Regions from separate parts of the Salinicola sp. V024 genome, predicted to be linked through region 2. Evidence: predicted binding sites of a transcription regulator. Region 2 holds the regulator's gene; the other holds the start of a gene.
What was found. Region 2 encodes PhoB, which activates phosphate uptake and scavenging genes when phosphate is short. Its sites were predicted from a motif close to TGTCATANNNNTGTCANA; they were not measured.
Positions count from the first base shown of each region.

Region 1: a site for PhoB is predicted at 4,504-4,521, ahead of ACUN9V_RS11710 (DUF6482 family protein). Genes of this name have one in related genera too.

Region 1 is NZ_JBQXYB010000007.1:15,146-30,431, forward strand. Features, by position in the region: gene ACUN9V_RS11685 (Na+/H+ antiporter subunit E) at 1-472, shown strand, start outside; gene ACUN9V_RS11690 (K+/H+ antiporter subunit F) at 469-738, shown strand; gene ACUN9V_RS11695 (Na+/H+ antiporter subunit G) at 750-1,142, shown strand; gene hemH (ferrochelatase) at 1,217-2,200, opposite strand; gene ACUN9V_RS11705 (cryptochrome/photolyase family protein) at 2,313-3,875, shown strand; gene ACUN9V_RS11710 (DUF6482 family protein) at 4,114-4,416, opposite strand; gene ACUN9V_RS11715 (hypothetical protein) at 4,607-5,029, opposite strand; gene ACUN9V_RS11720 (GGDEF domain-containing protein) at 5,026-6,336, opposite strand; gene ACUN9V_RS11725 (hypothetical protein) at 6,485-6,778, opposite strand; gene dnaB (replicative DNA helicase) at 6,948-8,333, opposite strand; gene rplI (50S ribosomal protein L9) at 8,502-8,948, opposite strand; gene ACUN9V_RS11740 (hypothetical protein) at 8,965-9,816, opposite strand; gene rpsR (30S ribosomal protein S18) at 9,848-10,075, opposite strand; gene rpsF (30S ribosomal protein S6) at 10,102-10,521, opposite strand; gene rlmB (23S rRNA (guanosine(2251)-2'-O)-methyltransferase RlmB) at 10,784-11,599, opposite strand; gene rnr (ribonuclease R) at 11,642-14,158, opposite strand; tRNA gene ACUN9V_RS11765 (tRNA-Leu) at 14,429-14,515, shown strand; tRNA gene ACUN9V_RS11770 (tRNA-Leu) at 14,559-14,645, shown strand; tRNA gene ACUN9V_RS11775 (tRNA-Leu) at 14,692-14,778, shown strand; gene ACUN9V_RS11780 (DNA/RNA non-specific endonuclease) at 15,010-15,286, opposite strand, start outside.
Region 2 is NZ_JBQXYB010000012.1:75,891-91,176, forward strand. Features, by position in the region: gene ACUN9V_RS15815 (methyl-accepting chemotaxis protein) at 1-89, opposite strand, end outside; gene phoR (phosphate regulon sensor histidine kinase PhoR) at 266-1,618, opposite strand; gene phoB (phosphate regulon transcriptional regulator PhoB) at 1,627-2,316, opposite strand; gene ubiA (4-hydroxybenzoate octaprenyltransferase) at 2,471-3,478, opposite strand; gene ACUN9V_RS15835 (LysR family transcriptional regulator) at 3,600-4,556, shown strand; gene ACUN9V_RS15840 (amino acid permease) at 4,793-6,316, shown strand; gene ACUN9V_RS15845 (glutamine synthetase family protein) at 6,348-7,727, shown strand; gene ACUN9V_RS15850 (aldehyde dehydrogenase family protein) at 7,903-9,288, shown strand; gene ACUN9V_RS15855 (iron-containing alcohol dehydrogenase) at 9,358-10,554, shown strand; gene ACUN9V_RS15860 (glutamine amidotransferase-related protein) at 10,602-11,321, shown strand; gene ACUN9V_RS15865 (chorismate--pyruvate lyase family protein) at 11,362-11,958, opposite strand; gene ACUN9V_RS15870 (NAD(P)/FAD-dependent oxidoreductase) at 12,088-13,293, shown strand; gene ACUN9V_RS15875 (HU family DNA-binding protein) at 13,467-13,742, shown strand; gene ACUN9V_RS15880 (hypothetical protein) at 13,860-14,216, shown strand; gene ACUN9V_RS15885 (YceI family protein) at 14,485-15,063, opposite strand; gene ACUN9V_RS15890 (pirin family protein) at 15,155-15,286, opposite strand, start outside.

The sequences.
Region 1 (15,286 bases), on a different contig from region 2:
GATGCCGGTTCTGTCCCTGATGCTGCTGGTGGTGTGGCTACTGCTGCAGCACAGTATTTCACTCGGCCAGTGGCTTCTCGGCGGCTTTCTGGCGATTCTGATTCCGGTGCTGTGTCGTCCGTTCTGGGAGCGCCAGCCGACCATCAAGCGACCGCTGAAGCTGGTCGGCTACTTTTTTCGTGTCCTGGGCGACATCGTGACCGCCAATCTGCAGGTCTCGAAGTTGATTCTCGATCCTCGTGGCCGGATGCGCCCGGCCTTCGTCGAGTATCCGCTGACGCTGAAGGAGAATTTTCCGATCACCATTCTCGCCAGCACCATCACCATGACACCCGGCACCGTTTCGGCCCACCTGCGTCTGGATGGCAGGACTCTGCTGATTCACGCGCTGGACGTGGGCGATATCGACGCCCTGATCAACGACATTCACCAGCGCTACGAGCGCCCGTTGCTGGAGATCTTCGAATCATGATCGATACGGCTCTGTGGATCGCACTGGCGCTGTTCTGCGCCGCCATCGTGCTCAATTTCTATCGTGCCGTGGTCGGGCCGAGCCTGCCGGATCGCATTCTGGCGGTGGACACCATGTACATGAACTCGATCGCGCTGATCGTGCTGTTCGGTATCTGGGTCAACAACAAGGACTACTTCGAGGCGGCACTGCTGATCGCGATGCTGGGCTTCGTCAGTACCATTGCCGTCTGCAAGTATCTGCTGCGCGGCGATATCATCGAATAGGAGGCGAGAAGATGCTGGATACGATGATTGAAGGCGCGATCGCCTTCATGCTAATCGCCGGGGGTGCGTTTGCCTTCATCGGCTCGTTGGGCCTGACCCACCTGAAGGACTTCTACATGCGCCTTCACGGCCCTTCGAAGACCACCACGCTGGGAGTCGGCTGCACGCTGATCGGCGCACTTATCTTCTTCAGCCGCGAGGATGGGCCGGTGATCCAGGAACTGCTGATCACCATCTTCGCGTTCATCACCGCGCCGGTTTCGGCACATATGCTGGCCAAGAGCGCGCTGCACCATAAGCTCAAGCCGGATCCCCGCACCCGCGGCAATCCGGTCGAGCTGGAGAGTGAAAAGCCCCGGCACACGATCGAGGAATCCCCTCAGGGCGACTCTCCCCTGCCTTAGCTTTGGCCTTGGCCTGGGCCTAAAAACCGCCCGGGGAGTGCCTGGAACAGCGTGCGTCGCCCGCCACCGCGGCTTTACCAGCCTGCGGTGTGCTGTTCGACCAGATTGGCCAACAGGGTGATGTGCTCGGGGCGTTCGTTGAGTGCAGGGATATAGCGGTAGCGCCCGCCTCCGGCGTGCTGGAAGTATTCGCGGTTCTCGGCGTCGATCTCTTCCAGCGTCTCCAGGCAGTCCGCCGCAAAGGCGGGGCTGATGATGTCGACGCACTCGGTCTTGTCCGCGCCCCACGCCTTCAAGGTTTCGTCGGTGTAAGGCTTGAGCCACTCCTCCCGCCCGAATCGCGACTGATAGCTCTGGAACCACTCTCCCTTGCCCAGCCCCAGCTCTTCGGCCAGCAGCCGGCTGGTCGTCTGGCAGTGCCGAGCGTAGGGATCGCCGTTATCGACGTAGCGCTTGGGGATGCCGTGGTAGGACATCAGCAACCGACCGCGGTCGCCGTTAACCTCCCAGTGCTGACGAACGCTAGCCGCCAGCGCGGCGATGTAGTCAGGATGGTCGTGATAATCGCGCACGAAACGCAGTTCCGGCAGATGTGGGCAGGGATCCAGCGCCTTGGCCAGGCGCTGGAATACCGCGCCGGTGGTGGTACGCGAGAACTGCGGATAAAGCGGCAATACCAGAATGCGGTCGACCCCGGCGTCGCGCAGCCGCAGCCCAGCCTCTTCCATGCTCGGCTTGCCGTAGGTCATCGCCAGCTCCACCGGGATTTCCTCACCTTCAGAGCTTGCCAGACGCGCATGCAGCGCGCGCTGCTGGCGCCGGCCGATCGCCAGCAACGGCGACCCCTCCTCCTGCCATACCGAGGCGTAGGCCTTGGCGACCTTGGGCGGACGAATACGCAGAATCACGCCATGAAGAATGGGCCACCACAGCCAGCGCGGCGCGTCGATGACCCGTGGGTCGCCGAGAAACTCGCCCAGATACTGCCTCACCGCCTTGGGGGTGGGCGCCTCGGGCGTACCCAGATTGACCAGCATGACTCCGTAACGGGCCGTCATTTATACCACTCCTGTCCCTGCCATCTTGGGGCGAAATTCTATCACTATCGGTTTGCACGAACCCGATCATCTTATACGATCAAATCCATGTGTATAAGTTATGGATAACTTCATGTCGAAACCGCTGATCCTGATTCTGGGCGATCAGTTGAGCGAGGCACTGGACGTCCTCGCCAGCGCCCCGCCCAATGCCGTGGTCGCACTCTGCGAAGTCAAGGCAGAGGGAGACTACGTCCCCCACCACCCCCAGAAGATCGTGCTGATATTGTCGGCGATGCGTCACTTCGCCGATACCCTGCGCGACAAAGGGTATCAGGTCCACTACAGCGCGCTCGACGACGATGACAATCGCCAGGACCTGCTGGAAGAAGCCGAACGACTTGCCGACGCCTACGGCTGTGACGAGATCCGGGTGACACATCCCGGCGAATGGCGGCTGCTCGAACGCATTCAGCGTAGAGGGACGCGTTGGCGACTGTTCGAGGATTCACGCTTCTACTGCTCGATCGATGATTTCGGCGATTGGCTCGAGGGGCGCAAGCGCTTCCGGATGGAAGATTTCTACCGCCAGATGCGCCAACGTACCAGCCTGCTGATGGAAGATGGCGAACCCGCCGGCGGGCAGTGGAACTTCGACCATGACAATCGCCGGCCACTCGATAGCGACCTTGTCTTTCCCACTCCGCCAAGACACCGCCAGGACGAGATCACGCGGGACGTCACGGCGCTGGTGGAAGCGCATTTCGGCGATCATTTCGGCACGCTGGAGGGGTTCAACTGGGCGGTGACTCGACGTCAGGCGCTGACGGACCTGCGCCACTTCATCGCGCAGGCGCTGCCCGACTTCGGCACCTACCAGGATGCCATCAGCGATAGCGAACCGCTGCTGTTTCATTCGCGATTGTCGGCATCGATGAACATCGGCCTGCTTTCGCCAAGGGAGGTGTGCGAGGCGGCGCAGACGGCCTGGCAGCAGGGTCGTGCGCCGATCAACGCAGTGGAAGGCTTCGTACGTCAGATTCTGGGCTGGCGCGAATACGTGCGCGGTATCTACTGGCAACGAATGCCGGACTACAAGAGGGAGAATCGGCTCGACGCTCGGCGCGGCCTGCCCGACTTCTACTGGACCGCGGAGACCGATCTGCGCTGCGTGCGCCGTGCGCTGGAGATGACCCGCGACAACGCCCATGCCCATCACATTCAGCGGCTGATGGTCACCGGCAACTTCGCGCTGCTTTGCGGTGTCGCACCGGCGGCGCTTTGCGACTGGTATCTGGCGGTCTATGTCGACGCTTTCGAATGGGTAGAACTGCCCAATACGCTGGGCATGACACTCTACGCCGACGGCGGCTACCTCGGCTCCAAACCCTACTGCGCCTCGGGAAAATATATCGATCGCATGTCGGATCACTGCCGTCACTGCCGCTACGACGTCAAGCAGGTCACCGGCGAACACGCCTGTCCCTTCAACAGTCTCTACTGGCATTTTCTGGATCGCCATCGCGAGCAGCTGCGCGGCAATCATCGCATGAAACTCATCTACGGCAGCTGGGATCGCATGCAGGAAGACAAGCGGACGGCGATACTCGATCAGGCCGGAAAGTTCATCGACTCGCTCACCTTCGAGGCCGCATACGGCAAAGGCGATCACGCCAATGGCTACCGACGTCGCTGAGAAGCGAGAGCAGCAAGATCGGGACGACTAGCGAAGAAAGGATCGGATCGAGACGGGATGACAACCTGAACGAGACACGGCAAGAGAACTGCGCGAGAGCTGCATGGGAACTGCGTGAGAGCTGCAGCGACAAAGCAAACTTCCCTCCAAAGCAGGGCAAGTCAATTCTGAGCTTGCCGGAGGGAAACGGGGTGGATGAATGAAGAAGGGTGGCGGTTGCGGCGTTCGAACTGCGGGATCAGAAGACCAGCGGCATCCGGGATAACAGCGGGTCATGATAGCGCGCTTCGTGCCCGACGATCTCGTCGTTGGCGACCTGCTGAACCAGATAGGCGCGACGAATACCGGCCTGCTTCAGCTCGCCGTAGACATCGTCTAGCGAACGAAACAGCATCGGCTTGCCGCGCCGGGTCAAGATTTTCGTGGCCCCATCTGCCGGTTCCAGCATGACCTGATAGTAGCGACTGCCGGCATGGGCAATGACACGAATCTCGAAATTTTCGTGCTGTCGCTGATAGTGCGCGAACTCCGTGAGTTCCATGATTTCCTCCTGCGGATCGTATATGCAATCGTTATCTGGATCGGGACGACATGCCTTGTCATCCCGTGCGACACACTGACAGTCGGTTATGACAGGGCTGTGACTACGCTCTGCCTGGAAAAGCCTGCCCTTACTTATACGGCGTTAAAAGCCTTGTCTGGCTATCGCTCGTCGATTTCTTAGACAGCGTTCAGGACGCGGCGACATATTGATCGTTCAATTCCGCGGCAGGTTGTGATCGGTGATTTAGCGTTACCACGATACGGCCGTTATCGGCACGCTTGGCAGCCGGCTTGAAGTGACTCCAGAGATCGCCGAAGCTCTCGACCCTGGCCTCGGCACCGACGCGAAGCGCAATGATCGACAGGCGGACCAGCGGAAAGAAACGCCATTGATCGTAACGATCCTTGGCATGAAAGCCGCCATCCGCTCTGGCGTCGGCAGGAACCAGCGCATGCATCTCGACGATGAATCGGCGCTGGATGGCGGCCAGCCGGCGGTGAAGATCCTCCCCGTCATCCAGCAGCAAGATGAAATCGTCGCCGCCGAGATGGCCCAGGAAGTCTTTCCGTCCCAGTTCGTTTCTCACCAGGTTTGCCAGCGTGAGGATCATTCGATCCCCAGGGCGTAGCCGAAACGGTCGTTGAAGGGCTTAAAATGGTCGATATCCAGATAGCAGGCGACGAAGCTACGCGCCTGACGCTGATAATTTTCCAACGCCAACCTGATGGGCCGGTTGCCGGGCAACTGGGTCAGCGGATTGGCTTGGCGGGCCAGTTGAACCTGCTGCTCGGTGAACAGTTGCAGCAGGTTGATGACGTGCCCCATGCCCAGATAGCGACCACCGTCAGTGATGATGAAATCCTCGTCACGAGAGGTCTCCCCGCGCCCCGTCACCTTGCGCGAGACCCGGTCGAGCGGCTCATGCGCTTCCACGCAGAGCGCCCGGGTTCGCATCACCCTGGCAATGGGCTGACGACCGTGCAGATCGAAACCGAAGCGTTTGCCGAGCAGTGCCATGAGTTGCTGACGCGCGAGAATGCCGACAGGTCGGCAATGGTCATCGACGACCGCCAGCGCATTGGCATGGGGCAGACGGCTGAAGCGTTCGGATGCCTCCGCCACACTGAGACCGGACTCTAGCGCCGGTAGAGGAATGCTGAGTCGGCGGATCTCGGTCGCTGCAGTCGCAGGACGACGATTGGCAGCCAATGACGCCAGCCTAGCTTCGAGCGACTCGCGTATCTGGTGGGGGGCCGGATCGGGGCGCGCGAACAGCCATCCCTGGCAATAATCCACGCCCATATCGAGAAGGGTATCCAGCTCTCCCTCTCGCTCCACACCCTCCGCGATGACACGACTGTCCATGCTGTGCGCGATGTCGATGATGGAGTGGACGAAGCGGCGTTTGACCCGATCACCGTCGAGGCCCGTGACGAAGTGTCGGTCGAGCTTGACGTAGTCGGGGTTCAGCTGCGACCAGAGCCGAAGCCCAGCATAGCCATCTCCCAGATCATCCAGGGCGATGGAAAAACCCATCGACTGATAGTGGCGAGCGGCCTCGGCCATGAGATCGGGATCGATCCCCGGCGACTGCTCGGTAATCTCGATGACAAGGTTCGAGGGCGCGAGACCGTGCTGCTGCAACGAGGTCAGGGTCTTGCCAGTGAGATGCTCGGGATCGATCAGCACTTCCGGACTGACGTTAAGAAATAGAAGCTCGTCGAGTCCAGTAGCGACCCAGCTCTCGATTGCCCGTTCCCGGCATCCGCGCTCCAGCGCAGCAAGCAGACCCCGCTCGCGCGCCGCCTGGAACATCGGGATCGGGCTGGCATAGGGCGAACCCTGCGGCCCCCGGGACAATGCCTCGTAAGCGAGAATTCTCCCGGTGACAACGGAGACGATCGGTTGAAAATGCACGCTCAAATCGCGTTGAGCGATAATGTCCTCGAGGGAGGGCGGAGCGATCAGAGCGGTAGGTGGATTCATGAACGTCATGGAAGCGCAACAACATGACGCAATGATGACACAACCTGTTACACTTCGTTTACTCGCTCAAAAAGTTCTGTTACTGGTAGTCGGCGGGGTCGATGGCCTTGCCCAGCGAGTTGCGATCGACCCATTTCCCCGCCTTGGCTTCCTTGTAGCGAAACACGACCCGGTCGCCGACGCTCACCGGTATCTCGGAGTCTTCGGTCTGGTAGCTATAGAGCTCGCCGTCGACGGTCAGCCAATGGCGGTAGAGATCCGGCATCCCCAACCACTCCTTGAACGGTCCTTCCCGCTCATGCTTCTCCAGTTGGCCGCGTACTTCGATCTTGGGTGTACGTTGACGACGCCCCCGCTGAAAACCGCCTGCCATGTTTGACTCCTTGATGTCTTTCCCACGTCGGCAATGCCGACGCGCTTCAGTTTGTATCGAGCTAACTGTTCGAGCTAACCGTATCGAACTAAACGTCTCGGCCTATTCGCATGCAGGCCTGTTCGCAGTGCTGACCTGTTCGTAGTGCTGGCCTATTCGTAGCGCTGACCTATTCATAGTGCTGCCCATAGCTATCCGGGGCGAGATCCTCGAACCGCGTGTACTTGCCGATGAACGCCATGTGGACAGTGCCGATGGGGCCGTTACGCTGCTTGCCGATGATCAGCTCCGCCAACCCCTTGTTGTCCGGGTTGTCGGCATTGTAGACCTCGTCCCGGTAGACGAAGGCGATGACATCGGCGTCCTGCTCGATGGCGCCCGACTCACGCAGATCCGACATCACCGGGCGCTTGTTGGGGCGCTGCTCCAGGGAGCGGTTGAGCTGCGACAGCGCCACCACCGGGCAGCCGAATTCCTTGGCAAGCCCCTTGAGCGAGCGCGAGATTTCGGAGATTTCCGCGGTACGATTCTCGGAGAGCCCGGGCACCTGCATCAGCTGCAGATAGTCGATCATCACCAAGCCGATATTGCCGTGCTCGCGAGCAATGCGTCGCGCGCGCGTGCGCAGCTCATTGGGTGACAGTGCCGGCGTGTCGTCGATGAACAGCTGGCGATCCTTGAGCAGGTTGACCGCCGAGGTCAGCCGCGGCCAGTCCTCGTCCTCGAGCTGGCCGGTTCGCACCCTGGTCTGATCGATCCGTCCCAGCGATGACAGCACACGCAGCATCAGCGATTCGGCAGGCATCTCCATCGAGAACACGACCACCGGCTTGTCGTTGGAGACCACCGCATGCTCGACCAGATTCATGGCGAAGGTGGTCTTGCCCATCGATGGGCGCCCGGCGATGATCACCAGATCCGAGGGCTGCAGCCCCGACGTCATATCGTCGAGATCGCGAAAGCCGGTCGAGATCCCGGTCATCTGGCCCTTCATGTTGAACAGCTCGTCGATCCGGTCGACCGCCTTGGTCAGCAGATCGCTCATGCCGATCGGCCCGCCGAACTTGGGTCGCGACTCGCTGATCTGGAACACCAGCCGCTCGGCCTCGTTGACCAGCTCGTCTGGGAGCCGTCCTTCCGGCGAGTAGGCGCTGTCGGCGATCTGACGTGAGGCCTGGATCAGCTTGCGCAGCGTCGCACGCTCACGGACGATATCGGCGTAAGCGCGAATGTTGCTTGCCGAAGGGGTGTTGCGCGCCAGTTCCGCCAGGTAGGCGAGCCCGCCCACGCTTTCGAGTTGGTCGCGACGCTCGAGGGCTTCCGACAGGGTCACCACATCGAGTGGATGGGAGCTTTCGGCCAGCTCGGCCATCGCGTTGAACGTCAGCCGGTGCTCGTGGCGGTAGAAATCGTCCGCGACCAGACGCTCCGATACGGTGTCCCAGCTGCTGTTGTCGAGCATCAACCCGCCGAGTACCGACTGCTCCGCCTCCAGCGAGTGTGGCGGCATCTTCAGCTGCGCGGTTTCCCGATCGTTGTCGACGCGTTGGTTCATGCTTGGCATTCATCCTATGTCGTGCGCTGGACACGCAAGAATTCTCAGGCGCTCATTCTACCCAGTCGAGCGCGAGCACCGCCACGTCGACGGTCATGAAAAAGGCACGCAGGGCGTGAACCCTGCGTGCCTTGGTCAGACGTCGCGATCAATGATCGTGGTCGAGACTTACTCGGCCACCACCACCACACGGACGCTGGAAGTGACTTCGGCGTGCAACTGCAGCGCGATGTCATATTCGCCAGTCTGACGAAGCGGACCTTCCGGCATGCGCACTTCGCTCTTGGCGACTTCGATGCCGGCCTGAGCCATGGCTTCGGCCAGATCGCGCGGACCGATGGAACCGAACAGCTTGCCTTCTTCACCCGCCTTGGCCACCAGAGACAGTTCGATCTCGGCGAGCTGAGCAGCGCGCGTTTCGGCCTGGGCCTTGCGCTCGGCAGCCTGAGCTTCGAGCTCGGCGCGCTGCGTTTCGAACGCTTCGACGTTGTCTTTGGTCGCCGGTACGGCCATGCCGTAAGGAACCAGGTAATTACGACCGTAACCGGGCTTGACGGTGACCTTGTCACCCAGATCGCCCAGCTTGCCGATGTTATCGAGCAGAATGACTTCCATTCTCGTGAACCTCTCGTCAATCACTGCGTGTCAGTCGACCGCGAAAATCCGCGAAGGTATCTACCAACGCCAACAGCAGTACAATCAAAATCGTGGGCCAGGTGGTCAACAGCAAGGCGTAGAAGCCTACCAGCCAGAACCCGCTCATTCCCTTCAAACCAATAAACCCATGAACCAGCGCGACACCGGCAACCAGCAACGGTATCCAGGCCAACAGACTGGCGGCGGGGACGGCAAATACGACACCCACCGCCATCAGTCCGAGCAGCAGCAGAAGTTGTCGCCGCGAGAGCTTCAACGAATGAAACTCCTCGCGAAATCCGCCGGGGTTATAAAGCCCCGCCTGCCAGCTCCTGGCGAGTGCCAGACAGGCAATCCCCGCCAACAGCACTACCAGCCCGGTCGCACCGCCGATCACCAATGTCGCCATTCTCTCGGTGTCGATGCCCTGTGCCGCCAGCTGATCCAGCATGCTGGCCACTTCCGACGAGCTTTGCCGCAGCTCGTTGAGTAGCGGTCCGGTACCGCCGGTCGGTACGAAGATGCCCAGTTGCACCATCGCCATGCAGACGACGCTGCCGACGATCAGCGCTTCCGACCAGCGCATGCGTGCCCGCAGGACGGTCGCCATCAACGTCACCAGCAGGATACTGGACAACGGTACCGCATCGCCCTGAATCCACCACCAACCGGCAGGGATCGCCGCAGCGATCAGTACCGGCGCTGCCGGGGTCATGCCTCGGCGCAGCGTGACCAGACCCGCCACGGCGGCGCTGAACCAGAACAACCAGGGCACCAGCGCTGTCAGTGCGGCCGCCACCAACGCTTGCGGCGTACCGCGCATGATCCAACGGGCCAATGCCAGCATGACACCTCGTCAAGGTTTACCGGGTCAGGATTTACTGGTGGCTGTCGGAGTACGGCAGCAACGCCAGGTAGCGCGCCCGCTTGATCGCGGTGGACAGCTGACGCTGGTAGCGCGCCTGAGTACCCGTGATGCGGCTGGGAACGATCTTGCCGGTCTCGGTGACGTAGGCTTTCAGCGTATCGATGTCTTTGTAGTCGATGTACTTCACGCCTTCGGCGGTGAAGCGGCAGAACTTACGGCGACGGAAAAAACGTGCCATGAGAATCTCTCCTTAGCGAAATCGAATCAGTGGGTTTCTTCAGCAGCTTCGGAACGCTCGGGGCGCTCAGAACGCTCACGATCGCCACGCTCGGAGGGCTTGTCGTCACGACGACGGCTCTTTTCTTCAGCCGGCTTCATCATCGGCGAGGCTTCAGTCACGACCTCTTTGCAACGCACGATCATGCTGCGGATGATGGCGTCGTTGAAACGGAAGATGTTCTCGATTTCGTCGAGAGTCTCACCGCTGCATTCGACGTTCATCAGCACATAATGTGCCTTGTGAATCTTGTTGATCGGGTACGCCAGGTGACGACGACCCCAATCTTCGAGACGATGCACGGTGCCGCCGTTCTCGGTCACGAGGCCGGTGTAGCGCTCGACCATGGCCGGGACCTGCTCGCTCTGGTCCGGGTGGACCATGAACACGATTTCATAATGACGCATGTTAGCTCCTTTCGGTTTGGCAGCTTCCACGCGGGCCCTCGTTTGAAGGGGTACCACGAGAAGCAAGGAGTCGATATCGGGTCGCGGCGCAAAACCACGTTGCCATCCAGATATTCAGACCAATTGACGCTCTGCTCGGGCAAATCGCCTGGATCAGACTCACCTGACCCGCCGATTCATCCCGTAGACGAGGCGCGCTCCGTGAGCATAGCCTGCCCACAGAACCGCGCAATTGTAGAGACCGATCGCCTCGGGTGCAAGCTCAAGTGGAGCTGGCACGCCCTCGCTGACGAACGGCTTCGAACAGACAGATGCCCGTGGCGACCGAGACATTGAGACTGGACACGCCGCCCTGCATCGGCAGCTTGACCAGTCCGTCACACGCTTCGCGGGTCAGACGGCGCATGCCCTTGCCTTCCGCCCCCATCACCAGGGCGCAGGGAACGGTGAAGTCGGCATCGAACACCAGCGCGTCGGCTTCCCCGGCCGTTCCGGTAATCCAGACCCCGGCCTGCTTGAGCTTCTCCATGCAGCGCGCCAGGTTGGTGACCTGAAACACCGGCACGCTCTCGGCCGCGCCGCAGGCGACCTTGCGCACCGTGGCATTGAGCGGGGCCGACTTGTCCTTGGCAACGATGACGCCATCGACACCGGCAGCATCGGCGCTGCGCAGACAGGCACCGAAGTTGTGCGGATCCGTCACCCCGTCGAGAATCAGAAAAAGCGGCGGCTGGCTCTGCTGCCATTGGTCGAAGCGCCACCATAGCGCCGTCTCATTCTCCGCGATCAGCGGCTCGGAAAAACCGATCACGCCTTGATGAGAGGCCTGACCCGAAATCACGTCGAGGGTTTCCCGCGGCACCCTTTTCAGCTCGCAACCAGCGGCATGGGCCTGCTGCAGCAACGCCTCGAGACGTTGTTCGGCATGCCCCTGCTGAATCCACAGCACTCGCGGTGGCTGCCCACGTTCGAACAGCGCGCGCACCGCGTGAACGCCATAGACGGGTTCGAGTCCGTCTGGCGTCCGGGGAAGATCCGGCGATCTGCCGGCTTGACGTCGATGGGTTGGGCGACTCATGGCGTCACCTACTCCATGCCGCGGAACGACAGATCACGGCACTCATCGCTTGCCCCGGCGCTGGCGCGGCCCGCGGGAGCGCCGCTTGGGAGCGCCACCCTCCTTGTTGCCGCTCGAGTCGCTGTTCGTCGAATCGTTATTCGCCGCCCCGTTACTCGTTGACTCGTCATTCGTCGAGTCATTACCCACGGCGTCGCTGCCGGACTTGCCACCCTGACGCTCGCGCTTGCCGGGGCGATTCTTGCTCGCTGAAGGCTTCGCGTTTCCGCCGCCCCCACCCGTCTTCTGGGCGCGCGGCGTGCGGCGATGACGCGGCGCCGCATCAGCGAGGTCGAAATCGATCTTGCGATCGTCCATATCGACGCGCGCGATGCGGACGGTGACGCCGTCACCCAGGCGATAGGCCACACCGCTGCGCTCGCCTTTCAGACGATGCTTCTCGGCTTCGTAGTGATAATAATCGGACGGCAGCGAGGTCACGTGGACCAGACCTTCGACATAGACGTCGTCGAGACGCACGAAAATACCGAACTGCGTCACGGCGGCGATGGTGCCTTCGTAGACTTCGCCGACCTTGTCGGAAAGGAATTCGCACTTCAGCCAGTCGGTGACGTCACGCGTCGCGTCGTCGGCGCGGCGCTCGGTCATCGAACAGTGCTCACCCAGCTCGATCATCTGCTCGAAGGTGTACGGGCACCAGGTAGAAGGCTTCTCCACCGGTGCGCCCTCGGCCCGCAGGACCGTCTGGGTCTGACGCGGGCCGCGAATGACGGAGCGAATCGCACGGTGCACCAGCAGATCGGGATAGCGACGGATCGGCGAGGTGAAGTGCGCATAGGCCTGATAGGCCAGCCCGAAGTGGCCATCGTTCTGGGGCGAATAGACGGCCTGACTCATCGAACGCAGCATCACGGTCTGAATGATATCGAAGTCCGGGCGCCCCTGGATCGCCTCGCGCAGCGCCTGATAATCCTTGGGCGTCGGCTCGTCGCCACCACCCAGCGTCAATCCCAGCTCGCCGAGGAACACTCGCAGGTTCTCGAGCCGCTCCGATGCTGGCGCCTGGTGCACCCGGTAGAGCGCCGGCAGGTCATGCTTGTCGAGGAAGCGCGCCGTGGCCACGTTGGCCGCCAGCATGCACTCCTCGACCAGCTTGTGGGCGTCGTTGCGGCTACGCGGGACGATCTTCTCGATCTTGCGCTCGTCGTTGAAGACGATCTGCGTCTCGGTGGTCTCGAAGTCGATGGCGCCACGCACGTCACGCGCCTGTCGCAACACCTTGTAGAGCGCATGCAGGTTTTCGAGCGACGGGACCAGCTCGCGATACTGTTCGCGCAGCGCCGACCCTTCCTCGCTGTCCGGCTCCTGCAACATGGCGCCGACCTGGTTGTAGGTCAGCCGTGCATGCGACTGGATCACCGCTTCGTAGAACTTGTAGCGACTGATGGTGCCGTTCTGCGAGATGTTCATCTCACAGACCATGGTCAGGCGATCGACGTGCGGGTTGAGCGAACAGAGCCCGTTGGAGAGCAGCTCCGGCAGCATCGGCACCACCTGACCGGGGAAGTAGACCGAGTTGCCGCGAACGTAGCCCTCGTTGTCCAGCGCGCTGCCGCCGCGGACATAATGGGAGACGTCGGCGATCGCGACGACCAGTTTCCAGCTGCCGGACTTGGTCTTCCAGGCGCAGACGGCGTCGTCGAAATCCTTGGCATCTTCGCCATCGATGGTCACCAGCGGCATCTCGCGCAGATCGATCCGTGCGGCCTTGTCCTCGTCCTTCACCTCCGCGGACATGCCGGCGATCTGATCGTCGACTTCCGGCGGAAAGTCCGCAGGAATATCGTGCGAGCGGATCGCGATGTCGATCTCGAGCCCCGGGTCCATTCGCTCGCCGAGGATCTCGACCACCTCGCCGACCGGCTGCTTGCGGGTCTCCGGCTGCTGAGTGATCCGGACCGAAACGATCTGACCGTCTTTCGCCCCACCGCTGACACTGTGAGGGATGATGACCTCCTGACTGATCCGCGAATTTTCGGGAATCAGGACCGCGAACTCGGAGGTATTCTGACGGAACACGCCGACCAGCGTCTGGGTATTGCGCGCCAGCACTTCAGCGATGGTGCCCTCGGCACGGTTACGCCGGTCCCGGCCGCTGATACGCGCCAGTACCACGTCGCCGTTGAACACGCGTCGCATCTGACGCGGAGGCAGCACCAGATCGGGTTTGACACCGTCATGGCGAATCAGGAAACCCATGCCGTCCCGGTGACCCTGAACGCGCCCCTTGATCAGATCGAGCTTGTCGATCAGTGCGTAGGCGCCCTTGCGATCCTTGAGGATCTGACCGTCGCGCTCCATCGCCGCGAGCCGGCGACGCACCGCCTCCAGCTGGTTGTCATCTTCGAGCCCCAGCATGGCACTCATGTTTTCGTGGGTAATCGGCTTGCCGTACTCTTCAAGGCGCGCGAGCAAGTACTCACGGCTGGGTACGGGACTGTCATATTTGTCTGCTTCACGAGCCGCGTGCGGGTCGTCATCCAATGTCCAATGAGTCATGCAACCATCGTCCTTGCGTTGAGCCTACTGGGCTTGGGCTGTGGAGAGAATTCACGCGGCAGGCGGCTTGAGCCGTTCAATTTTTTGGGATTCATGCACCAAGTATAGCGGTCACGCCTGCCCGACCCAACCATGCACTGCGCAAACGGGACAATAGCGTTGACGAAGAGCCACGGTGGAACGCCGCAGCGACAAGGTTCGGGAGGATAAATCGCCGACAATCGGACGCTTGCATTCGGACGCAAAGCCGGTATCATGCATCGCGCCTTGGCCCAGATGGCGGAATTGGTAGACGCGCTAGCTTCAGGTGCTAGTGTCCTTATGGACGTGGAGGTTCAAGTCCTCTTCTGGGCACCATCGCTTCCGGCGATGGATGTTTCGAACGCACAAGGCCGGATAAGCCCGGATGGCGGAATTGGTAGACGCGCTAGCTTCAGGTGCTAGTGTCCTTATGGACGTGGAGGTTCAAGTCCTCTTCCGGGCACCATTCCAAGGGAGTTCTTCAGACTCCTGGCAACACCGATACATGACACGCCCAGGTGGCGGAATTGGTAGACGCGCTAGCTTCAGGTGCTAGTATCCTTACGGATGTGGAGGTTCAAGTCCTCTCCTGGGCACCACGTGTCATGTAATAGTCGGCAGCACTCCCCCCTGCGAACGACGGCTTTGACGTAACGCTTTCCCATCTTGATTTTTCGTCGTTTCCGACCCTTGTTTACATCCAGATCGTTCTTTGCATCCAGATCGTTCTTTGCATCCAGATCGTCGCTGGCTCGATGAATTCGCGAGTAGACGACCGGTTTGCCAAGCGGCCGACATCGGCAACCTTCAGCGCCGACTCCATTCCACGGCTACTGATAGCGTCCGGGCCGAGTCGAGACCGCTTCCAGCCCCCAACCGCTCTTTTCCACCTTTCCTTCCAACTGACGCTCGATCGGATCAGCCAGTTGCGGAAAGAAGTCCAGCCCGGTTCGAGCCTCGATTTCGTCGATGGTGATCACGAACCGCGCCAGCGGTTCGTCGCCCGTGACGTCCTGCGGCATCAGAAATGCCAGCGCTTTCGGCGTCTTGCCCGGCACGACCAATATCTTGTAGAAGCCCACGGGCACCTGCGAGAACCCGACACGG
Region 2 (15,286 bases):
CGCTTCTCCAGGGCCATCCAGCCCACCAAAATCAGCATGCCCAGCCACATCAGGCCGACCGTAATCCAGAGTTTCTGCCGCATCGTCATCGGGGGGATCCTTGTTGATCGTGAGAAGTGCGATTCATTTAGATGATTTAGAGGAATCCACTATCGGCCGATGACGATCCAGATTGAGAGGAGAGCGAGAGAAGAGCGAGAGAAGAGCGAAAGACAATCGAGAGGGAAGGGAGAGGGAAGCGCGGAAAACCCGAAAAGCGGGAGCGTCAGGCCGGCGTATCGGGCGATACCGAAGTCGGGCGAGCGGGAGCCGCTGCCAGACGCGACGCAGGAAACACGCAGCGAAAGCGCGCACCGAGCCCCGGGCGGCTGACGATCTCCAGCGTCGCCTCGTGGCGCAGCAGCACGTGCTTGACGATGGCCAGGCCCAGGCCAGTGCCGCCGGTGTCGGCGCTGCGGCCCTTGTCGACGCGATAGAAACGCTCGGTGAGGCGCGGGATGTGAATGGGGTCGAAACCGTCGCCATCGTCTTCGACCTCGATGGCGGCGCCGTCGTGCCACGGCTTCCAGCGTAGCGTGATGGTGCTGCCCTCCGGCGTGTAGCGAACGGCGTTGAACACCAGATTGGAGATGGCGCTGCGGATCTCCTTGGTATTCGCCAGCAGCTGCCGCGGCTCTTCGGCTTCTATCGTCAACTGGTGACGTTCGGTGCTCAACTCGCGGGCATCGGCGGCAATGCCCGCGAGCAGCGTCGCCACGTCCAGCGTTTCGCGATCATTGTTGGGGCTGTCGATCTCGAGGCGCGACAGCAGCAGCAGATCCTCGACCAGATTCTGCATGCGCGTGGTCTGCGCCTGCATCTGGCCGAACCCTCGCTGCCAGCGTTCGGGGAGCTGGCCGGCATGATCCGAGTAGGTCTCGAGATAGCCGGCGAGTACCGTCAGCGGCGTGCGCAATTCATGCGAGACGTTGGCCACGAAGTCACGACGCATCATCTCCAGCTGATGCAGCCGGGTCACATCGCGGGCCATCAGCAGGCGTTCGTTGTCGCCGAACAGGGTGAGATGGAACTGCAGGCTGTGATTGGCCTGAACCGGCGAGGGAATCAGCAGCGGCTCGCGGTAGTCACCCGACTCGAAATAGGCGATGAAGCGCGGATCGCGCAGGAAGTTGGTGATCGGCTGGCCGCGGTCATGGTCGGCCTGCAGGCCCAGCATGTCGCCGGCAGCGCTGTTCCACCAGTCGAGGTCGCCTCGGGAGTCGAGCATCACCACGCTGTCGCGCATCGCTTCGCAGGAGTCCTGGATTCGCCGCAGGATATCGCGCAGACGTCCCTGCAACTGGGTCTGGGCCTTCTGGTAGCTGTACAGGCGGTCGAACAGGTCGCCCCACACGCCGGTACCGGGCGGTGGCGCCTCGCGCGGGTTCTTCAGCAGCCAGATATAGAGCTTGCGCACGTGACGCAAATGCAGGAAGACGTAGAGCCCGAGCCCGGCGGCCAGCCCCCAGCCGAGTCCGGCGAGCAAATTGTGGCCCAGTTCGCCGAGCAGCAGGCCGATCGCGCCCAGTCCGAACAGCATGTAACCCAGACGCCACAGTTCGTTGATCCAGTAGCGCACTTGCTGACTTACTCCCGAGTCGAAAAACGGTAGCCGGTGCCGCGCACGGTCTGGACCAGATGCTGATGCGCTTCACCCAGCGCCTTGCGCAGCCGGCGAATATGCACGTCGACGGTGCGCTCCTCCACGTACACATTGCCGCCCCAGACCTGATCCAGCAACTGGCTGCGGGTGTAGGCGCGCTCCTGATGGGTCATGAAGAACTGCAGCAGGCGGTACTCGGTCGGGCCGATCTCCAGCGCGCCGCCGTGGGAAGTGACGCGATGGCTGGAAGGGTCGAGACGCAATCCCTCGACTTCGACCGCTTCCTCGATGCCTGGCGGTGTCGCCCGGCGCAGCACGGCTTTGAGCCGGGCGACGAGCTCGCGTGGCGAAAACGGCTTGGTGATGTAGTCGTCGGCCCCGGCTTCCAGCCCCTGCACCTTGTTGTCCTCCTCGCCCTTGGCGGTGAGCAGGATGATCGGCATCTCGGCGGTGGCTTCCTCGCGCTTCAACCGGCGTGCCAGTTCGATGCCGCTGGTACCGGGCATCATCCAGTCGAGAAGAATCAGGTCGGGCTTCTGGTCCAGCGCCATGGCGTGGCCGGTCTGGGCGTTGTCCGCCTCGAGCACGCGATAGTCGGCCATTTCCAGGGCGATGGCGATCATCTCGCGGATCGGTGCTTCGTCGTCAACGATGAGTACGGTCTTGGAGCTCATGCGCATGCCTCGGGTGAGCCGCCGGATGACCATGCCGCGTGATGCGATTGACGCGTTGTGGATGGTTTCCGGCCGTGACAGAACGGTGACGATTACATCGTGAAAATATGACAGCGATATGACAGGGGTGCCAGTCGGGTCGGTTTCGTTTCCATCAGACCGGCGGCCACAGCGTCAGCACCAGCCCCGCGAACAGCAAAAGCCCCGACCAGAAATTGTTGAGGAAGGCGCGGAAACAGGCGTCGCGCTCGCGTTCTCGGATCAGCCACTGCTGATAGACGAAGGTTGCCGCCATCGCTGCCAGCCCCAGCCAGAAAAATCCGCCCAACATCGTCTGCTCCACGCCGATCCAGGCCAGCAGTATCAGCGTCGCCAGCTGCAGCAGGCCGATGATCCGCTTGTCCCAACGGCCGAACAGTCGCGCGGTGGACTTGATCCCGATCTTGATATCGTCGTCGCGATCGACCATTGCATACTGGGTATCGTAGGCCACGGTCCAGGCGACATTGGCGACCAGCAACAGCCAGGCTTCCAGCGGCACGTCGCGACTGACCGCCATGAACGCCATGGGGATGCTCCACGAGAACGCCATGCCCAGTACCACCTGGGGCAGATGGGTGTAGCGCTTCATGAACGGGTAGATCGCGGCGAGCGCGACGCCGACGAAGGAGAGCAGCACGGTGGCGAGATTGGTCAGGCAGACCAGCACGAAAGCCAGCACCACGAGGCCCGCGAACAGGATCTTGGCTTCCTTCTCGCTGATGCGTCCGGTCGCCAGCGGCCGCGACTGGGTGCGCTTGACGTGGCCGTCGAGATGGCGGTCGGCGTAGTCGTTGACCACGCAGCCGGCGGCGCGCATCAGATAGACCCCGAGCACGAAGATGATCAGCGTGGCCCGATCTGGCAGGCCGTCGGCGGCCAGCCACAGCGCCCACAGCGTCGGCCACATCAAAAGCCAGGTGCCGATCGGCTTGTCCAGCCGCGTCAGGCGCAGGAAGTCGGGCAGGCGCGCCAGCCCGCGTGGTTGGGCGGCTGGACCAGTGCCGCGTGTCTGGGCGGCTGAACCAGCGTCGCGGGTGCGGGCGGCTGGACCAGCGCCGCGTGTCTGGGCGGCTGAATCAGCGCCGCGAGAGCGGGCGGGGTCGGAACCGGCGTGGGACATGGAGTTCTCCGAGACGACAGGCTGTCGATAGCGTGGGCCGAACCTTACACCACCCTTTTCCCGGCTTCGAGTCGTTGTATCCTCGAGGCACGATTGGCCTCCTGCAGGGAGCATGACGCGTATGCGCAGCGGCTTTGGTTTCGATCTCCGGAGCATGGAAATCTTCGTCGAGACGCTGGACCGTGGCAGTCAGAGCGCGGCGGCGGCGGCCCTGGGGCTGAAGCAGTCCTCCGTCTCCCAGAGTCTGGCGACGCTGGAAGAGGTTCTGGGCATCGCGTTGATCGAACGCCATGCGCGGCCGCTGGAACCCACCGCCGCCGGGCGCATCTTCTACGATCGCGCCCGCCGCATGCTCGACACCGCGCGGGCGACCCGGCGCGAACTCGACTCCGGCGCCTTTCGTCAGTTGCATCAGGTGCGCATGGCGCTGGTGGACTCCCTGGCCACCGCGGTGGGGCAGCCGCTGATCGCCGCGATACGCCGCCACACCAGCGACTACACCGTGACCACCGGGCTGTCCCACATGCACGGCCATGCGCTGCTCACGCGCCACGTGGACATCATCATCTCCGACGACCAGCTCGAGGACTACAACGGCCTCGAGCGCCATGCACTGCTGGCCGAGCCCTTCGTGCTGGTGCTGCCCGGCGACTGGACGGGGCCGGTGGACAGCCTGCCGGCGCTGTCGCGACGGCTCGACTTCGCCCGCTATACCACGCAGTCGCTGATCGGCCAGAGCATCGAGCGGCATCTGCGTCTCAACCGCGTGGAGCTGCCGGCGAAGCTGCATCTCGACAACACCTTTGCCCTGCTGCGGCTGGTCGACGGCGGGGCCGGCTGGACCATCACCACGCCGCTATGTCTCTATCAGGCCGGCCTCGACCGGCTGCATCTTCGCATCGAGCCGCTGCCGCTGGCGCCGCTGATTCGCCAGCTGACGCTGGTGGCACGCCGCGAGGAGCTGCGCGACCTGCCGGTGCAGCTGGCAACGGAAGCGCGGCGGTTGCTACAGCGTCATTTTCTCGCCGAACTTCGCCATCACCTGCCTCAGGTCGCCGAGCAGGTGCGGATAGACTGATTCGATCGCGACAGTCCCGGGTCGCTTTTCGGTCGCTATCGATTTTTCCGATAGCGTCGCGTTGGGTGGCATTGATCGAGATTGCCTTTCCGCGCGCATCGTGATCAGACTCGAAGCGGACGCGGTCAGACGATGCCGGCGTCGCTCCGTCGCCACTCGAGGGGACTCGGGGAAGATTCGGAGCGGTTACGGCAGCGGATCGCGACGTTGGATGACTCGATCCAGTGGAGACAACAATGACAAACCACGATAAACCCGCCAGTGGCATCGCCTACAAGCAGCAGGATACCCAGTACTTCGAGAAACGCGGCCTGCGCCGTCACGCCGGGCCCTGGTCGCTGTGGGCGCTGGGGGTGGGCGCGGTGATCTCCGGCCACTATTCGGGCTGGAATCTGGGGCTCGCCTCGGGGGGCTGGGGCGGCATGGTGATCGCCACCGTGATCATCGCCATCATGTATCTGGGCCTGACGTTCTGTATCGCCGAGATGTCGCCGGCGCTGCCGCATACCGGCGCCGCCTACTCCTTCGCGCGCTCCTCGATGGGGCCCTGGGGCGGTTTTGTCACCGGGCTGTGCGAAAACGTCGAGTACGTGCTCACGCCAGCGGTGATCGTCTTCTTCATCGGCGCCTATCTGGGCGGCATCTTCGAGACCGGGCCGGCGTTCCAGCCAGTGTGGTGGCTGCTGGGCTACATCGTCTTCGTGGGGCTCAACATCGTCGGGGTCGAACTCTCGTTCAAGGTGACGCTCTCCGTCACCTTGCTGGCATTGGCGGTGCTGCTGGTGTTCTGGTTCAGCGCCTTCACCCATCTCGACTTCTCGACCTGGGCGCTCAACATCGCGCCGGGCGGCGGCGAGCTCGAGGGCGGCCATGGCCCGTTCCTGCCGATGGGGATCGGCGGCGCGCTGGCGGCGATGCCCTTCGCCGTATGGCTGTTTCTGGCCATCGAGCAGCTGCCGCTGGCCGCCGAGGAGTCGGTCGACCCGCGGCGCGACATGCCGCGCGGCATCCTGCTCGGCATCACCACGCTGATCGTCTCGGCGGCGATGATCCTGTTCCTCAATCCCTCGGTGGTCGGGGTCGGCGCCTATGCCCTGGGGCAGTCCGGCGAGCCGCTGCTCGATGGCTTCAAGGCGATCTACGGCAGCGGCACGGCGAAGTTCCTGTCGCTGCTCGCGATCATCGGGCTGATCGCGAGCTTCCATACCATCATCTTCGCCCAGGGGCGGCAGATCTATTCGCTCTCCCGCGCCGGCTACTTCCCGACTTTCCTGTCGGTGACCCACGGCACCCGCAAGACGCCGCACGTGGCGATGATCAGCGGCGCGATCATGGGCATGGTGATCATGCTGATATGCTTCTTCGCCTTCGGCATGCAGGAGGGTTCGGCGGTGATCGGCGGCACCCTGCTCAACATGGCGGTGTTCGGGGCGATGTGCTCCTACATCGCCCAGGCCGCCTCCTTCATCCTGCTGCGCAAGCACCATGCCCACATCGAGCGTCCCTATCGCAGCCCGTTCGGCAATCCGGGCGCCTGGGCGACCATCGTCATCGCGCTGGTGACGATCTACTTCCAGCTCAGCGACGGGACTTATCGCATCGGCGTGATCGGCGTCGCCGCCTGGCTGGCGGTGGGCATCCTCTATTTTGCACTGGTCGGTCGCCACCGCCTGATCCTGTCGCCGGAAGAGGAGTTCGCCATGGAGCAGCGCGACCAGCAGCGCAGCGCCGGTGGTACCGATCGCGCGGCCAAACCCTGAGCGTCATCCCCACAGTCAGCGAGGAACGGTCATGAGTCATCTGCAAGCCAGAGCAGTGAGCACCGTCGAGCAGGCGCGCAAGATCGTCGAGGCGCGAGGTCTCAGCCACGTCAAGGTGGGCATGTTCGATATGGACGGCGTCATGCGCGGCAAGTACATGCAGCGCGACAAGTTTCTCGATGCGCTCGACAAGGGGTTCTCGTTCTGCGACGTGGTGCTGGGCTGGGACAGCAAGGACGAACTCTACGACAACGTGCAGTACACCGGCTGGCACACCGGCTACCCGGACGCGGCGCTGAAGATCGTGCCGGAGAGCTGTCGCGATCTGCCGTTCGAGGGCGACATGCTGCTCTTCCTGGCGGAATTCGACGGCGCGGCCAGCGAGATCTGCCCGCGGGGCCTGCTCAAGCGCGTGCTGGCCCGGGCGGAGTCGCTGGGGTTCGAGGTGCAGGGATCGCTGGAGTACGAGTTCTTCCTGTTTCAGGAGACGCCGGAGTCGGTGCGCGAAAAGGGCTTTCGCAATCTCAAGCCGCTGACCCCGGACATGATGGGCTACTCGATGCTGCGCAGCTCCGTGCACAGCGAGATCTACCATGAGCTGCTGGCGCTGGCGGAGACCATGGATTTCCCCATCGAGGGCCTGCACACCGAAACCGGCCCCGGTGTGCTGGAAGCGGCGATCGGCGTCGACGACGCTCTGCTGGCGGGCGACAAGGGCGCGCTGTTCAAGACCTTCACCAAGGTATGGGCCCAGCGCCGCAACCTGATGGCCACGTTCATGGCCAAGTGGTCGCCGGACTATCCCGGCCAGAGCGGGCATATCCACCTTTCGCTGAACGAGCGCGACAGCGGTCACTCCGCCTTTTTCGATGCCGACAAGCCCCACGGCATGAGCGATACCCAGCGCCACTTCGTCGCCGGGCAGCAGAAGCTGATGCCGGAGTTTCTAGCCATGTTCGCGCCCACCATCAACAGCTACTCACGGCTGATTCCCGGTTTCTGGGCGCCCACCGAAGCCACCTGGGGCGTCGAGAATCGCACCTGCGCGCTGCGCGTCATCCCTGGGTCGGACAAGTCCCAGCGGGTCGAATATCGCCTCGGCAGTGCCGATGCCAACCCGTATCTGGCGCTGGCGGCGGCGATCGGCGCCGGTCTCTACGGTATCGAGCAGCGCCTCGAACCCGACGCGGCCGTCGAGGGCAACGCCTACACCCTGACCCATCCGCCCCATCAGATGCTTCCCCGGACACTTTGGGAGGCCGCCGGACGGCTGCGGCAGAGCGACGCCGCCCGGACACTGTTCGGCGACGCCTTCGTCGAGCATTTCGCCGCCACGCGGGAGTGGGAGGAGCGTCAGTTCCGGCAGCATATAACCGATTGGGAGCTGGATCGGTACTTCGAGATCATCTGAGGAAACCATGAATACGCTATTGCGCTCCGCATCTCGCACACGGGCGGTGCTCGGATTCCTCACCTACTGGAGTAGGCTCCGGATCCTGCGCTCCGGCCGTGGGCGACCTGCGTTCGCTCATGACGCGTCTTCAAGGTTTCCTACGCGACTTCACTGAGAGGGAGAAAGCCGGATCATGACCCTACAACGCACGATTTCCCCCGTGGATGGAACGGTCTACGTCGAACGCGAGCTGGCCGATGCGGCGCACATCGAGGCCTGCGTGGCGGGTGCCGTGACGGCACAGCGCGAATGGCGCCAGACGTCGCTCGAGACCCGGGCGCGTCACTGCTCGGCGATGGTCGATGCCTTCGTCGCGCGGCGCGACCGGCTCGCCGAGGAGCTGACCTGGCAGATGGGCCGGCCGATCGCCGCGGCGGGCGGGGAGATCGGCGGGTTCGAGGAGCGCGCCCGGGGCATGATCGCGCTGGCCGAGTCAGCGCTGGCGCCGATCCGGTTGGCCGAGAAACCGGGCTTCACCCGTTACATCACCCGCGAGCCGCTGGGCGTGTCGTTGATCGTGGCGCCGTGGAATTTCCCCTTCATGACCGCCGTCAATGCGATCGTGCCGGCGATCATGGCCGGCAACGCGGTGATCCTCAAGCACTCCGCGCAGACGCCGCTGTGCGCCGAGCGAATCGCTGAGGCGTTCCAGGCCGCCGGCCTGCCCGAGGGGGTGTTCCAGTTCCTGCACCTGGCCCATGCCGACACCGAGGCGCTAATTCGCGATCCTCGGATCGATCACGTCTCGTTCACCGGCTCGGTCGGCGGTGGCGCGATGGTCGAGCGCAACGCCGCCGGGCGGTTCATCGCCACCGGCCTCGAGCTCGGGGGCAAGGATCCGGCCTATATCCGTGCTGATGTCGATCTGGACGCCGCCGTGGACGGGGTCATGGATGGCGCCTTCTTCAACTCGGGTCAGAGCTGCTGCGGGATCGAGCGCATCTACGTCCATCGCGACATCAGCGAGGCGTTCATCGAGCGGGCGGTAGCCTGGGTGCGCCAGCTCGAGCTGGGCAATCCCACCGATCCCCGGACCACGCTGGGGCCAATGGTTCGGCCCGCCGCCGCCGACTTCGTGCGCGGGCAGATCGAGGAAGCGGTGGCCGCCGGGGCCAAGGCGTGGATCGACCCCGGCGAGTATCCCCTGTCCACGCCGGGAAGCGCCTATCTGGCGCCCCAGTTGCTGACCAACGTGGACCACTCGATGCGGGTCATGCGCGAGGAGAGCTTCGGACCGGTGGTAGGCATCATGACGGTGGCCGACGACGACGAGGCGGTGCGCCTGATGAACGACAGCGACTTTGGCCTCACCGCGGCCGTCTTCACCCGCGATATCGCCGTCGGCGAGGCGCTGGCGGCGCGGCTCGAGGCGGGTACCGTGTTCACCAATCGCTGCGATTACCTGGACCCGGAACTGGCGTGGACCGGGGTCAAGCAGTCGGGGCGCGGCTGCTCGTTGTCACGGCTGGGCTACGACACCCTGACGCGGCCCAAATCCTTCCATCTCAAACATGCCTGAGCGATGCGCCGAGGGCCCGGTCAGGGGGTCGCTCGAACGACAGCTCGGATGACAATACAGGAGAGAGTCATGAGTCGATTGGATAACGACCGGCCGGCATTCGACACGGTCGCCGACTGGAACTACCCCACCCGCATTCTCGTCGGCGCGGGCCGCATCGCCGAACTGGCCGAGGCCTGCCGTTCGCTGGGCATGCGCGCGCCGCTGCTGGTGACCGACCCGGGGCTGGCGGCGCTGCCGATGGTGGATCAGGCGCTGGAGCAGTGCCGCGATGCCGGGCTGGAGGTCGGCTGTTTCAGCCAGATCCAGGGCAACCCGACCGGCGACAACGTCACCGCCGGCATCCGCGCCTTCCGCGAAGGCAACCACGACGGCGTGATTGCCTTCGGCGGCGGCTCGGGGCTCGACGCCGCCAAGGCCGTGGCGCTGATGGCGCGCCAACGGGACGACCTGTCGCTGTGGTCGCTGGAAGATCGCGGCGACAACTGGCGCCATGCCGAGGCCGACGCCGTGCTGCCGGTGGTGGCCGTGCCCACCACGGCGGGTACCGGTTCGGAGGTCGGACGCGCCTCGGTGATCACCGATCAAAAGGCCCACGTCAAACGCATCATCTTTCACCCTCGAATGATGCCGGGAGCGGTGATTCTCGATCCCGCCCTGACCCAGGGGCTACCGGCACCGATTACCGCCGCTACCGGCATGGATGCGCTGTCCCACTGTCTCGAGGCGTGGTGCGCGCCCGGCTATCACCCTCAGGCCGAGGGCATCGCAGTGGAGGGCATGCGCCGGATTCGCGAGGCGCTGCCGCGGGCCTATCGGGATGGCAACGATCTCGAGTCGCGGCTCGACATGCTGACGGCCTCGATGATGGGCGCCGCGGCGTTCCAGCGCGGACTGGGCGCGATGCACGCGCTGGCGCACCCGCTGGGGGCGCTGTTCGACGCCCATCATGGCCTGCTCAACGCCGTGATCATGCCCTACGTGCTGCGTGCCAACACCCCGGCGATCGGCGAGCCGATGATGCGCCTGAGCCGGTATCTCGACCTTCCGGGGTCAGGCACCGCTGGTGTCATCGACTGGGTGCTGGCGCTGCGCGAGGATCTGGGAATCCCCCATACCCTGGCGGAACTGGGCATCGACGATTCCCGTGCCGAGCTCGTCGGGCGCATGGCGATCGAAGATCCTTCCGCCGGCGGCAACCCGATCCCGTTCGATGCCGACGCGTATCAAAGCCTCTTCATGGCGGCGCTCGAGGGGCGTCTGTAGCGCGGAGGCTTTTCAGCCGATACCTTTCATGACCCGGGAGCCCGCCGATGCGTATCGGTCTGTTGCAGTGCGATGACGTCGACCCGGCGCTGCGCGCGCGCCATGGCAACTATCCAGCGATGTTCGAGCAGCTGTTTCGAAGCATCGACCCGACGCTGGAGTTTCAGATCTGGCGCTGTCTGGATGGCGAACTGCCGGCGGATATCGAAGCCGTGGATGCCTGGCTGACCACGGGCTCCAAGTTCGGGGTCAACGATGGCGAACCCTGGATCGAAGCGCTCTGTGGCTGGGTGCGCGAGCTGTGGGCGGCACGCAAGCCGCTGGTGGGCATCTGCTTCGGCCATCAGCTGATCGCCAGGGCGCTGGGCGGCGAAGTCGCCCAGCATCAGCGCGGCTGGGGCGTCGGTGTCTCCTTCAATCAGGTGACGCGGCAGGCCGAGTGGATGGTGCCGCAACAGGCCGGGCTCGATCTGGTGGTCAGTCATCAGGATCAGGTCGTGACGCTGCCGCCGGGCGCTGAAGTGCTGGCGGGGAGCAATTTCTGCCCTTACTACCTGATGCAGGTGGGCGAATGTTTCCTCGGCGTGCAGGGGCATCCGGAATTTTCCAGAGCGTACTCGGCCGACCTGATGGGGCTGCGGCGCGGCAAGATCCCCGACAATCGGCTCCGGGAGGGCTTGGCGTCGCTGCAGGCTGAGGTCGACGATCGGCAAGTGGTGCGCTGGATTCTGGCGTTCCTGCGGCAGGCGATTGCCCGGCGAGCGTGAAGGCTAGCTTTCGATCTGCGTTGGCGAACCGCCATCGAGGCTAGCGAGTGACGAGCAGGCCCAGATCCTCGGCCATTTCGTACCGAAAACACTCCTGAACCAGCAGCTGGATGCCGCCGTGGCGAAAACGCGAGCGCCGCAGCCATAGCCCCTCGCATAGCCCATCGCATAGCCCCTCGCTGCCGGGTGAGACCCGTGCCACCTCGATCGGGTCGCGGGCGAGATCCGGCTGCGCGAACAGCCAGCTGCCCAGCGAGCGTTCCCCCAGCGTGCGCAGGCGACGACAACCGATGCGGTCCAGCGGGGCGATCGAGCGTGCCGATACCCAGGGCCGATCGCCGCTCATCAGCATCACTTCGCGTACCCAGGCCACCTCGGTGAGCGCCAGTCCCAGCGCCTGGGCTTCGTCGCGCCGCGGTCGTTCGACGCCCTGATGCATTAGCTTGACCCGAAACGGACGCTCGGAGGCCGCGATCAGCCGCGCGGTCAACGAGTCGGTGGACGCCACCCATTGCCACCAGTCGGCGCTCATGCGAGGGCGGTGAACAGCGGCGGGGGACCAGCGAACCCAACGCCAGGAGCGTTCGGCAGGAGAGAGGGCGTGGCAGAGAGCGTGACAGTGACGGGCTGGGGGCACGCGAAACGACTCCATGAATACCATGAAAGAACTCTCTCGAAGCACGCCGGCCGGCGCGTGGCGGCACGGTCGAGAGGCGGCGTAGTGTACCATGGCGCTTCGTAACGACCGACCGAACGAGCTCCTGCTATGCGCCAATTCGAGCAAGCGTCAACGCCACTCACCATCATCGGTACCGGGATGGCGGGTCTGAGCCTGGCCCGGGCGGTTCGCAGCCGTGATACCGCACGGCGGATCACCCTGATCAGCGCCGATAGCGGCGACGAATACGCCAAGCCGCTGCTCTCCAGCGCCTTCACCAAGCGCCAGACGGCCGAGGCGCTGGTGGTTCGCGACGCGGTGGGCATTGCCGAATCGCTGAACGCGCAGATCCGCACCCATACCCTCGTCGAGGCGATCGATACGACCCGCCAGCGCCTGCATATCGGCGCAGAAACGCTCTCCTACGGCCAGCTGGTGCTGGCGACCGGCGCCGCGCCCCGGCAGCCGGTCGAGCTGGACCCGGCACTGCGGGGGCGGGTCTTCCAGATCAACGATCTCGACGACTACCGGCGTTTGCGCGGCGTGCTGGATCGTCACCCCGAGCGCCAGGCTCGCATCGCCATCATCGGCGCCGGGCTGGTGGGCTGCGAGTTTGCCAACGATCTCCATGCCGGGGGCCATCGGGTGGCGCTGGTCGCTCCCGAGGCGACGCCGCTGCCGCGACTGCTGCCGCCCGCGCTGGGGCGGGCGTTGGGCGAGGCCTTCGCGGCAGCGGGAATTGATCTCGCCTTCGAGCGTCAACTGACGGCGCTTCACGACGATGGCGAAGGCGTGACCCTGACGCTGGACGACGGCGAGACGCTGGAGGCGGACCTGGTCCTGGTCGCGACCGGGCTGACGCCCCGTACGGCACTGGCCGAGGCCGCGGGACTGGCGGTATCGCCAGCGGGCATCCTGACCGACCGACGGCTGGCTACCAGCGATCCGGCTATCTTCGCGCTGGGCGACAGCGCCTGTGTCGGTGGCCTCGGGACCCGCCCCGACGACGGCCTGAACGCGATGTACGTGCAGCCACTGCAGGCCAGCGCCAGGGCGCTGGCCGCGACGCTCACCGGTACGCCGACTCCGGTCGCGTACGGCGCCTGGCCGGTGATGGTCAAGACACCGCTGCTGCCGATTGCCGCTCTACCGCCGCGAGAGCCGCCGGATCACTGGCGGATCGAGGGAGAAGCCGGCGATTTCAGTGCCCTGGCCGAGGACGAGAATGGCCGGCTGCTGGGTTTTGCGCTCACCGGACGCTGCGTTCGTCGTAAAGTCGAACTGGCGCGAGCGGCCCCCCCGTTGCTAGGCTAGCTTCGATGGCTGCGGGTATGTCAGCCATGAATCGTTACCTGATGCTGGACAAACCGCGCCCCGAGCTGCCTATTATGCGCTCGGAGGGCATCTTGTCCCTCATCGAGAACAACAACTCGTTTGATATGCGAGGCGTGTGTCAGGTAACGCCATTGCCAAATTAGGAGGGCTCTATGCGTAAGCCAGAACTCGCTGCGGCGATTGCCGAGCGTGCGGATCTTTCGAAGGACAAGGCCAGTCAGGTGCTGAACGTCATTCTCGACGAAATCACCGGTACGGTTTCCAAAGGTAGCGATGTCACGTTGATCGGCTTCGGTTCATTCACGGTTCGCGAGCGCGCCGCACGGACGGGCAAAAACCCGCAGACTGGCAAGCCGTTGGACATTCCGGCCAGCAAGACCGTGGCCTTCAAGCCCGGTAAAGCTCTCAAGGACGCCGTTAGCAAGTAATTCCGGGTTTTGAGTCGTTCGTCGACACGATGAGCGAAACGATAGCCGGTCCGCCGCAAGGGCGGGTCGGCATTTTCCCGCAATATTCCCAATCCTGTTCGGTTCGTGCGAGGTGGCATGAAGCTCAAGTTGATGCTCTGGTGGCTTGGCGTGATGCTCAAGCGCGCACGTTCGCGCAAGGCCGCGTTTCGCGACACGTTGGAAAGACTTCAGCGATTCGACTGGGGCGTTGCGACCGAAGATCTGTCGATCGCTCGTCACTATCGGATGACGCCACAGGCGGTTCAGAGCAGTGCCGGGTTGCCGGTGGATCTGGCGCTGGAACTGCGTTTCCGCGATGCCGACAGCGCCACGCGTTTTTTGCGCAAACCTTCCCAGCGTGCCTTTCGCGAAGGCCTGTTCGACGGGCGATTGCGGCTGGTGGGGGATTCCCGCGATCTCGAGCGATTGCAGAGTCTGCTGAAGCATCTGTAAGCGAACTCCAGCCTCGTTCTTTAGTGCCTTCTTTAGCGTCGTCTCCAGCGTCTTTCTCTAGACGTCTTCCTTCAGGGTCTTCTTTCAGAGTCTTCCTTTCCCGCCGCTTCCACCGGTCGATTCGATAACGCCGATGCCTGCCGCGAGAAAAACTGCCCACCCCTGGCCTGTTGGCAGCGATGGGCAGTCTCGATTAACCCTGGAGCGTTTTCTTGTCAGAGCGTCGCAAACTACGTCGAATCGAGCGACGGGCTCCGGTTAAGCGCGCTTACTGAGCGGCTTCGGCCTCGCTGGAGATCTCGATGTTGATCTCGTCGCTGACGTCGGGCACGTACTGATCCACACCGAAATCGCTGCGCTTGATGACGGTCGTGGCGTCGAAGCCCAGCGCCGGCACATTGGCCATGGGATGATTACCCGCCTTGTTGAGCGTGGCGTGCAGCACGACCGGCTTGGTGACGCCCTTGATGGTCAGATCGCCATGAACGTCGTATTGGTCGTCGCCGGTCGACTCGATCGCGGTGCTCTTGAAAGTGGCGTCGGGATATTGCGCGACATCGAAATATTCGGCGCCCAGGAACTCCTCGTTCAGCGCCGGCACCTTGGTATCCACGCTCTTGACCGGAATGGTCACGTCGACGCTGGAGTTCGATACGTCGTCCTCGTCGAACTGGATGGTACCCTTCACGTCCGAAAACGTTGCCGTCGGATGGGAGAATCCGAAGTGGGCCCAGGAAACCACCACGCTGGTATGCGTGGGATCCATCTGGTAAGTCGTGGTGTCCGCCATCGCGCTTGCGGTCCCCGCGAGGAGGGCCAGGGCCAGAGTCGCCTGTTTCAGAATCATTGATTAGCTCCGTTGATCAAAGTCTTGGCTATCGGTTTGCTCGAACTGGCGGCCGTGAACGGCCGCCACTCTCGATATTCAGGTCTTGCTATCAGGACATGACCGGGAGATCGAACACCAGCACTTCGGCGTCCTTCCCGTTGTCTATTGTCACGCCGGGCTCGTCCACGAGCATCAAGGCATCGCCGCCTTCAAGCGCCTGGCCATTGACCGTCACACTTCC